DNA from 3 places in the Devosia ginsengisoli genome. Region 1 is predicted to be linked to each of the others. Evidence: predicted binding sites of a transcription regulator. Region 1 holds the regulator's gene; each other region holds the start of a gene.
What was found. The regulator LexA, encoded in region 1, represses DNA repair genes until DNA is damaged. The targets are predictions, from matches to a motif close to TGTTCNNNNTGTGTTCNG.
Positions count from the first base shown of each region.

Region 1 (3,278 bases):
GCCCTATCCGCAATTTTATGAGCTGCTCTATACTTACGCGACGGGCGTCAACCCGACGCTGAACAACCGGATCAACGCCATTTTCCGCAATGGCGATTCCCCGTCGGCCAATCTTGCCGAAGCGCTCTACAACGAATTCCTCAAATCCGACGTCAATGACCGCATGTCCAACGTCTCGGAGCGCATGCATGCGCGCATCGAGGCGGTTCATGAGGCCATCGACACTGCCATGACCACGGCGAACGCCTATTCCGGCTCGCTGCAATCGGCCAGCGGGGATCTGGAACGCGATATTTCGCCCGAGGCGATGAAGACGCTGGCCGAGCGGCTGCTGTCCGAAACGCGGCGCATGCAGGACACCAACCGCGCCCTCGAGCAGAAGCTGGAAGCCTCGCGCGACGACATCGCCTCGCTGCAGCGCGACCTCGACGACGTCAGGCGCGAATCCCTGCTTGATCCGCTGACCAAGATCGCCAATCGCAAGAGCTTCGACGAAGGCATGGAAGCGGCCATCGCCGAGGCAAGGGAAAACGGCACGCCGCTCTGCTTGATGATCGTCGATATCGATCATTTCAAGAATTTCAATGATACCTATGGCCACCAGACCGGCGACCAGGTGTTGCGGCTGGTGGCGATGACGCTCAAGTCCAACATCAAGGGCAAGGACCTGGCAGCCCGCTATGGCGGGGAGGAATTCGTCGCCATCCTGCCCTCGACCGATATCGAGGGCGCAGTGATCGTAGCGGAGAATATTCGCCGCGCCATCCAGGCCAAGGAACTGCTGAAGCGCTCGACCAATGAAAAGCTAGGCCGCATCACCGCCTCCTTCGGCGTGGCCGCCTATCAGCCCGGCGATACGGTCAGCATGCTTATCGAGCGCGCCGACCGGTGCCTCTATGCGGCCAAGCATGCCGGCCGCAATCGCGTGGTCAGCGAAAGCGAACTGGAAGCCCTGCAGGTACAATTGCCGCAAATCCAGGGCATATCGGCGGCCTGATCTGCACTATTGCAGCGAGTATTGCAGAACATAACTGGAACACGTATAGTCGTTCTGCCTATGTTCCGATTCTCTCCCCGAGGGGCCCCATGCTGACGCGCAAACAACACGAGCTGCTGATGTTCATCCACGAACGGATGAAGGAAAGCGGCATTCCGCCTTCGTTCGATGAGATGAAGGATGCGCTCGACCTGGCATCCAAATCGGGCATTCATCGCCTGATCACGGCGCTCGAGGAACGCGGCTTCATCCGCCGCCTGCCCAATCGGGCGCGCGCGCTGGAAGTGGTCAAGCTCCCGGATTCGATGAACCCCTCCCTTGGCGGCCGCAAGGTGCGCTTCGAGCCTTCGGTCATCGAGGGCAATCTGGGCAAGGTGGCCTCGCCCCCGTCGCGCATTTCGGCGACCGAGGATTATGTGCGGCCGATCTCCATCCCGGTCATGGGCCGCATCGCGGCGGGTACGCCGATCGAGGCGATCCAGACCCATTCCCACACCATCATGGTGCCGCCCGAAATGCTGGGCGCGGGCGAGCATTTTGCGCTCGAAGTGCGTGGTGACTCGATGATCGATGCCGGTATTTTCGATGGCGACACCGTGCTCATCAAGAAGCAGGACGCCGCCAGCACCGGCGAGATTATCGTTGCTCTCGTGGATGATGAGGAAGCTACCCTCAAGCGCTTGCGCCGCAAGGGAAATACGGTGGCGCTGGAAGCCGCCAACCCGGCCTATGAAACCCGCATCTTTCCCCCTGACCGCGTCAAGGTCCAGGGGCGTCTCGTCGGTCTGCTGCGCAAATACTGATTGCAGGGGAGAAGCCGGTCGGCGGGCGCACCGCCCACTGGCGGCGGGGCCTGAAACGGCCGGATCGCCTGGCGTTTTGCCGGCAAGTATTCGGTGGGCCGCAATGGGGTCAGGACGGGCAAAGCGCAGTGTTCGCAAACTCTTAGTAGCGAACATCTTGCGGAATGGCCGTTTCCGTGCCACATAGGGGTATACGTTTTCAGCCTAAGTCGGCTGCCTGACGCCGGCCTGTCCGGTCCGTGGCTTCCTTCTCTACCATGCGAACGTTATGTCCCCTTGGCATGTTGCCATCGGATAACCGCTCGTTAAGAGCAAAAGGAAACTATCATGGCCCTCATCACTGGCACCGTGAAATTCTTCAACACCACCAAGGGCTTCGGCTTCATTTCGCCTGAAAATGGCGGCAAGGATGCCTTCGTCCACATCTCCGCCGTTCAGCGTTCGGGCCTGCAGGGCCTGTATGAGAACGACAAGGTGACCTACGAGCTCGAGACCGGCCGCGACGGCAAGGAATCGGCGACCAACCTGACCCTGCTCTAGGCTTCAGGCACAGATGACGAGCGCGCTTCGGCGCCGCTCGCACAAGGACCACCGCGATTTTCGCGGTGGTTTTTTTTGCTCGGGATTTGGCCGGAGTTTGCCGGCACCGTAAGGAACCGGTGATCATGCGGTTCGGGCCGCTCGGAGAAAACAGGGGTTCCCGCTTTCGCGGGAATGACCCGACTGGAGCGGGGCGCTGATTGGTCCCGTGCCGAGTACCGACCGGCCCTAGGGCGTGGTGCGAAGCGCCGTGTCGAGTGCGCGCAGCAACTGGCCGACACGACCACCGCCCGGCGGTGCCGGAGGAAACCGGCGAAGCACGCTCAGGACATCAGGGGGCATTTGTTGCGTGGCGCGCTGGATATGGGCGTCGCCGACAGCAGGGTCATCGCCGGCCCCAAGCTCGACGGCTCTTGCTGCATGGGCCGTTGCGCCAAGAATGTGTTTGACCTGGGTGGCATTGGGTAACGGATGCAGATAGGCCGCCGCGGAAGCCGCCATAGCGGCCCGTGCCGCCTGGCTTGCCGCAGCATTTTCCGTCTCCTGCGCCGCCTTGAGCGCAGCCCAGGAGGCATCGCGCAGGGCTTTCACCCGCTTGCCACCGCGCGCAAAGCGCAGCGCCGCATCCACTGCGTCGCGCGGGCGGATATCCGACGGTGCGGCCTGCTCGAAAATGGCGAGCACGGCGCCGGCGTTTTCGGCCGCATAGGCGGCCACCGCACGAAGCGCGTCCATCTCCAGAATGATCTCACCCTCCGGGAACGTCATCAGCAGTCGAACACAAACCAGCAGGCGTGATTGCGCAGCCGCTGGTCGTCCAGCACCAGATCGCGGATTTCGTCCGGCAACTGTTCGCGCTGCCATCGACATTCCCGGCGGCCGGCTACTTCGCGCCCGGTCTCGCTGGTCGCCGCCTGCACTGCCCTTATCGCATAGGC
Region 1 covers NZ_CP042304.1:1,270,686-1,273,963, forward strand. The annotation lists gene FPZ08_RS06155 (GGDEF domain-containing protein) at 1-997, shown strand, start outside; gene lexA (transcriptional repressor LexA) at 1,087-1,800, shown strand; gene FPZ08_RS06165 (cold-shock protein) at 2,128-2,340, shown strand; gene FPZ08_RS06170 (putative immunity protein) at 2,569-3,108, opposite strand; gene FPZ08_RS06175 (putative immunity protein) at 3,108-3,278, opposite strand, start outside.

Region 2 (3,278 bases), 1.1 Mb from region 1:
CATGATAAGGCCGCCGGGCAGCAGCAGCAGACCGGTCTGCAGCGTATCGAGGCCGACCACCTGCACCGTATAGATCGGCAGCAGGATCACCGTGCCGAACAGCGCCATCATGGCAACCAGCATCATGCTGACCGACACCGTATAGTTCCGCGACTGGAACACACGCAGATCGAGCAGCGCCTTATTGTCCTGCTGCAGGCCAAGCTGCCGCCAGACGAAGGCGACCATGGCAGCCACACCCACCACGATCGGCAACCAGATCGGCATGGCGGTCGCCTCGCCGGGATGGGCGAAGCTCTCTCCGAAGCTGGACAGGCCATAGATCAGCCCGCCAAAGGCGAAAGCCGACAGGATGACCGAGAGCACGTCGAGCGGCGCATAGCGCGGGGTCGACACGTTCTGGATCTTGCGCCAGCCGAGCAGCAGGGCACCGATGGCGATCGGCAGCACCAGGATGAACATCCAGCGCCATTCGAGATTGGCCAGGATGAAGCCGCCAATGGTCGGGCCGATGGCCGGAGCCACCGACATGACGATGGAGATATTGCCCATGGTCTTGCCGCGGGCTTCCGGGAGAACCAGCGTCATGACGGTGGTCATCAGCAGCGGCATCATGATGGCCGTGCCGACGGCCTGCACGACGCGGCCGGCGATCAGCAGTTCGATGCCGGGCGACACCGCGCAAAGCAGCGTGCCCAATGTGAAGATCGACATGGCGAGCAGGAAGATCGGCCGCGTATTGAGCCGCTGCAGCAGGAAGCCAGTTACCGGAATGACGACCGCCATGGTCAGCAGGAAGGCCGTGGTCAGCCACTGCGCGACGCTGGCAGCGACGCCCAGATCGGTCATCAGATGGGGAATGGCCACGCTCATGATGGTTTCGTTGAGAAACACCACGAAAGTGGAAACAAGCAGCAGGGCGATGACCAGCCTGTTGCGCGCGGCATCGTTCTGGACGACCGGCGGCGCGCCGATCAAGTCCGCGTCGAATGTGGTTGCGTCGTTACTCATGGTGTTTTCCTTGAAAACTGGAATTGCCTTGTCAGCGGGACGACGGGTGGCGTCGCGGGATTTCGACGTCACCTTGAAAAGATTCCGCGACAGCCCCTGTCAGCAGCATCTTTGGTTAAGTAATGGCTTTAGTAATTTATGCATCCGCCAGGGTCAATGCTAAATCTTTCGCTTAAGCATTAAACGATCGCAATGACCCGAAGGCGAAGGGAGGGCGTATCTAGGCCGATCGGGTGGCGAGGTCCACCCGCATAAACGCAATTCTGCCTTGCGAAATCGTGTTTTTGGCCCTTCAAGTCAGGCCGTCCGATACCCATGTATGCGCCAGGCGACCGCCCTTGGCACGGTCTACCGCCCATCATGTTCTTGTTTTGTTCCATTGGAACTGCTACATCTTCCAGACGTTCTGCAGTCACGATTCGACTGCGGCGCGCCCGGCAGGAGATGTCTCATGGCCCTCTATCAGGCCCCTTCTTTCGAAGCATTGGAAAAGCTCAGCCGTAGTCGCGACGCCGATCTGGCGCGGCGCGAACTGCTTGATCCCGACTGCATCCGCGGCCGCGGGGCGCAGTCCAACCACACCGGCCGCTTCGAACGGCAGAAGCGCGAGGGGTTCGATGACGGGTGGGACAATGTGGAGCCACTGTCGATCTTCGAGACGGTGGAGCATGTCGAACGCGCCAAGACCATCATCACGTCAAATGACAGCCCCGATATCGGTTTCGAACGCTCGATCAATGCCTATCGCGGCTGCGAGCACGGCTGCTCTTACTGCTATGCGCGGCCGAGCCATGCCTTTCTCGGCCACTCGGCCGGCATCGAGTTCGAACGCGACATCTATGTGAAGGTGAACGCCGTCGAGGCCTTGCGCGCCGAGATCGGCGCCAAGGGTTACAAGGCCAAGCCCATCGCCATGGGCACCAATACCGACCCCTACCAGCCGGCCGAGCGCAAGCACAAGCTGACGCGCGGCATTCTCGAAGTGATGCTGGAAACCCGCCACCCTGTCATGATCACCACCAAATCGGCGCTGATCATCCGTGACCTCGATATCCTGACCGAACTGGCCAGACTGGGCCTGGTCAAGGTGGCCATTTCCATGACCTCGATGGATCACAAGCTCAGCCGCAAGATGGAGCCTCGCGCGTCCTCCCCTGCCCGGCGGCTGGAGGCCATCCGCCTGCTCAGTGAAGCCGGCGTGCCGGTAGCCGTGTTCGCCTCGCCGATGATCCCTGCCATCAACGACATGGAACTCGAGCGCATTCTCGATGCCGCTGCCGCACAGGGCGCCAAAAGCGCCTCGATGGTTCTGCTCCGCCTGCCCGGCGAAGTGCGCGAGGTGTTCCGTGAATGGCTGCTGCGCCATTTCCCCGACCGGGTGCGCCATGTGCTGTCGCTGGTGCGCGATACGCGCGGCGGCAAGGACTACGATTCCCGCTTCGGCACCCGCATGACCGGCGAAGGCCCCTATGCCACCCTGCTCCGCCAGCGCCTCGACAAGGCGCGCGAGCGCTATGGGCTCGATGCCAAATTGCCGGGCCTGCGCAATGACCTGTTCGTCGCGCCCAAGCTCGAAGAGCGGCAGATGAGCCTGTTCTAGAGGGGCAAGGCTTCCAGAACGAGGATGCGGCCGCTAGAAGCGCAGGGTAGCGGCACACCGGTTGTCCGCCAACCGGAGACAGGCATGCCGGCATCGGAATTCACCCTCGAAGGGCTGAGGGATATCATTGTCGGCCGGTTCCCCGAGCTGGCGGATGAGCGCTGCATCATGATCTCGGAAGGCTGGGACAGCGTCGCGGTCGATGTCGGCGACCGGATCATCTTCAAGTTCCCGCGCCATCCCCATGGCGAAGCGGCCTTGCGCCGCGAGGTGGCTATCCTGGGCCTGGTTGGTGCCGCGGTCAGCATGCGCGTGCCGGTGCTGGGGCTCTTCGAGACACCCCGGATCTTTTCGCGGCACGACAAAATCCCCGGCGAGCATCTGGTCACCACCCAGTATGACGCGCTGGATGAGCGTTCACGGCAAAGGCTGGGCGAGGTGATGGGCCAGTTCTATGCCGAACTGCACCGCATCGAGCTTGCCGACGCCACCGCTTCTGGCGCATTGCCGGTAGAGACCTGGCTGGGCGCCGAGGAAATCCTGCGGCGCATCCAGCCGGTGCTGCCGCAGGCGCTGCGGCCATTCGCCGAAACGACCATGGCGCGCTGGGCCGAACTGGCGCCGGAACCGCTTGGTATGACCTATGGCTTTTTCGACGGCCATGGCT
Region 2 covers NZ_CP042304.1:180,811-184,088, reverse strand. The annotation lists gene FPZ08_RS00965 (MDR family MFS transporter) at 1-1,011, opposite strand, end outside; gene FPZ08_RS00960 (PA0069 family radical SAM protein) at 1,463-2,611, shown strand; gene FPZ08_RS00955 (phosphotransferase family protein) at 2,696-3,278, shown strand, end outside.
Region 2: the regulator LexA is predicted to act here: its motif matches at 1,373-1,390, upstream of FPZ08_RS00960 (PA0069 family radical SAM protein).

Region 3 (3,278 bases), 640 kb from region 1:
AGCAGCCGGTCGACGCCTGATCACCACTCGTCGCGTTCCGGCTCCCGCGGCTTGCCCGCCGCCGCGATCCGCCCCACCAGCTCCGACAAAGCCGAAAATTCCGACACCGCCAGCCCCGAGGCCCGGTCCGCCGTGCCCAGCCGCCCGGTCGAAACCGATTTGAACCCCAACTTCTGCGCCTCGCGCAGCCGCAGCGAACCATGCGCCACCGGCCTGATCCCCCCAGCCAGTGAAATTTCCCCGAAATAGACCGCATCCTTGGGCAGGGGGGAACTGGTCAGCGACGAGATCAGCGCCGCCGCCACCGCCAGGTCCGCTGCCGGCTCGTTGATCTTCAGCCCGCCCGCGACATTGAGATAGATGTCATTGGCCCCGATCCGCACCCCGCAGCGCGTTTCCAGTACCGCCAGCACCATGGACAGGCGCGAAGAATCCCAGCCCACCACCGCCCGCCTTGGCGTACCGAGCGGGGAGGGCGCCACCAGCGCCTGGATTTCGATCAATAGCGGCCGCGTCCCCTCCATGCCGGCAAACACCGCCGAACCCGCCGCCCCCTCGTCGCGCTGGTCGAGGAACAAGGCCGAGGGGTTGGCTACCTGCTCCAGCCCCAGCTCGGTCATGGCAAACACGCCGATCTCGTCGGTCGCGCCATAGCGGTTCTTCACCCCGCGCAAAATCCGGAACGTATGGCTGGCATCGCCCTCGAAATAGAGCACGGCATCCACCATATGCTCGACCACGCGGGGGCCGGCAATCTGCCCGTCCTTGGTCACATGCCCCACCAGCACTACCGCCGCGCCGCTCTTCTTGGCGAAGCGCGTCAGCGCCTGCGCCGACGTGCGCACCTGCGTCACCGTGCCCGGCGCAGAGTCAACCCGATCAGTCCACAGCGTCTGGATCGAGTCGATGATGACCAGGTCCGGGGCAGGGCCGTTTTCCAGCGTGGCGAGAATGATCTCCACATTGGTCTCGGCCGCCAGCATCACATTGGCTTCGCCCAGCCCCAGCCTTTGCGCCCGCAGCCGCACCTGCGCCACCGCCTCCTCGCCCGAGACATAGACGACGCTTTTACCTTGGTTGGCCAAAGCCGCCGCCGACTGCAGCAGCAGCGTCGATTTGCCGATCCCCGGATCGCCCCCCACCAGCAGCGCCGAACCTTTGACGAACCCGCCCCCGGTCACCCGGTCCAGCTCCGCCAGCCGGGTCACCACCCGCGCCGCGCTCTCCGTCTCCCCGGAAAGCGGCACCAGATTGGTGGGTCGTCCATTGGCCTTGGCCGATTTCGGCCCCGCGCCGACTCCTGAGTCGGTGATTTCCTCGACAATGGTGTTCCACTCGCCACAGGCATCGCACCGCCCCTGCCAGCGCGTGGTCACGGCCCCGCAGGACTGGCAGACGAAGGAAGAACGGGATTTGGCCAAGACGGGTCTCTACACTTGCAACGCTATCAAGAAGCGTAGCCGGTCTGAGGAAATCGGGCAAGAACAAAAAGAGAACTTTTGGATGAACTATCCCACCCCGGATCGTCACCCTCGGGCTTGACCCGAGGGCTCTACACTTGCTGAGCGCTAGGTAAGTACAGTGCCCTCGGGTCAAGCCCGAGGGTGACGGCCGGTGGATGAGGAAGGATTGAGGGTGGGGCAACATGCGCTGAAGCTCTGGTTACCCCCGCGCCGCCGCTCGCTCGGCCAGCCCGCGCACCGTGTTCCAGTTCCGCGCTGTCACGGTGCCGGCGCGCTTCTCGATCAGCCCCGGCAGCCGCGGGCTCTGCGAGGCGCGCCCCGCATAATCCACGAACAGATGCGTGCCCTCGATATGCACCCGCTCCGGCCCCTCATAGTCGCCCAGCCACGAAAAATCCGGCCTGGCCCCGGCAAAGAAATAGACCGTCAATTCGCTGGGCCGCTCCGCTGCCGCCTCGGGGAGGGGATTGGCCTTGACCAGCCGGTGCAGTGTCGCCGCCTTGCGCACCACCGCCACATTGCCCGGTCCCAGCCCGAGCCCCCGCACCACCGCATTCATGTCCGCGGTGACTTCGGCAATCCCCTTGTCGCTGCCCACGATCATGTTGCCCGTCGCCACATAGGTCTGCGGCGCATCATAGCCTGCCGCCGCCACGGCATCCCGCCATTGCGCCATCGACATGATCTTGTGCGTGATCGGCCCGATGGCCCGCAGCAGGATGACGTAGATTGTCATTCCGGCGGCAGATTGCCGTCGCCGACATAATTGCGGCTATAGCGTCCCTTGAGCGAGGTCAGGATTTCGTAGCCGATCGTGCCGCCGGCATCGGCCTGCTCATCCACCCCGATGATGTCGCCGAGGATTTCCGCCCCTTCGCCGGGGCTCGGAATGTCAGGCCCCAATTCGGTAATATCCACCGTCACCTGGTCCATCGACACCCGCCCGAGCACCGGGCACGCCTTGCCGCGGATCATCACCTTGGCGCCCGGCCGCGTATTGCTGCCCGACAGCGAGCGGAAAAATCCGTCGGCATAGCCATGGCTGAGAATGGCCAGCCGGCTGTCGCGCGACAGCGACTGGGTGGCGCCATAGCCCACGCTTTCCCCGGTGCGCGCTTCCTTCACCTGCATGATCGGCACATGCAGCGTCACCACCGGCGCCATCGGGTTCTTGCGGCCATTCACCGCCCGCCCGCCATAAAGCGCAATGCCCGGCCGCACCATCTGGAAATGATAATCCCGCCCCGTCATCAGCCCGGCCGAATTGGCCAGCGATGCCGGAATCCCCGGAAACTGCGTCATGACCGAACCGAACAAAGCCAGTTGCGTACGGTTCTTCTCATGGTTCGGCGTGTCGGCGCAGGCCAGGTGGCTCATCACCATTTGCGGCGCATAGCCCAGCGCCTGGATGCGCTCGCGCACCATCGCCGCTTCGTTCAGCCGGAAGCCCAGCCGGTTCATGCCGGTGTCGAAATGGAAGGCGGACGGATAGGCCTCGTTGCGCTCCACGCATTTGGCCAGCCATTCCTCCAGCATCGCCATGGAGGAGATGATCGGCATCAGGTTCTGCCGCACATAGAGATTGGCCGCGCCCGGATAGAGCCCGTTGAGAATAAAGATATGTGCATCGGGCACCGCCGCGCGCACCGCCATGCCCTCGTCCGGCGTCGCCGCAAAAAGAAGCGCGCCCCGGCGGCATGCAGCGCCTTGCTGGCCATGGTCACGCCGGTGCCATAGGCATCGGCCTTCACCACAGCACCGGTCAGCGCGCCGGCGCTCACCTTGTCCAGCGCCCGCCAGTTCCGGGCCAAGGCC
Region 3 covers NZ_CP042304.1:633,374-636,651, forward strand. The annotation lists gene FPZ08_RS03120 (DUF2200 domain-containing protein) at 1-20, shown strand, start outside; gene radA (DNA repair protein RadA) at 21-1,421, opposite strand; gene FPZ08_RS03130 (DUF1697 domain-containing protein) at 1,663-2,199, opposite strand; partial or broken gene alr (alanine racemase) at 2,196-3,278, opposite strand, start outside.
Region 3: the regulator LexA is predicted to act here: its motif matches at 1,481-1,498, upstream of radA (DNA repair protein RadA).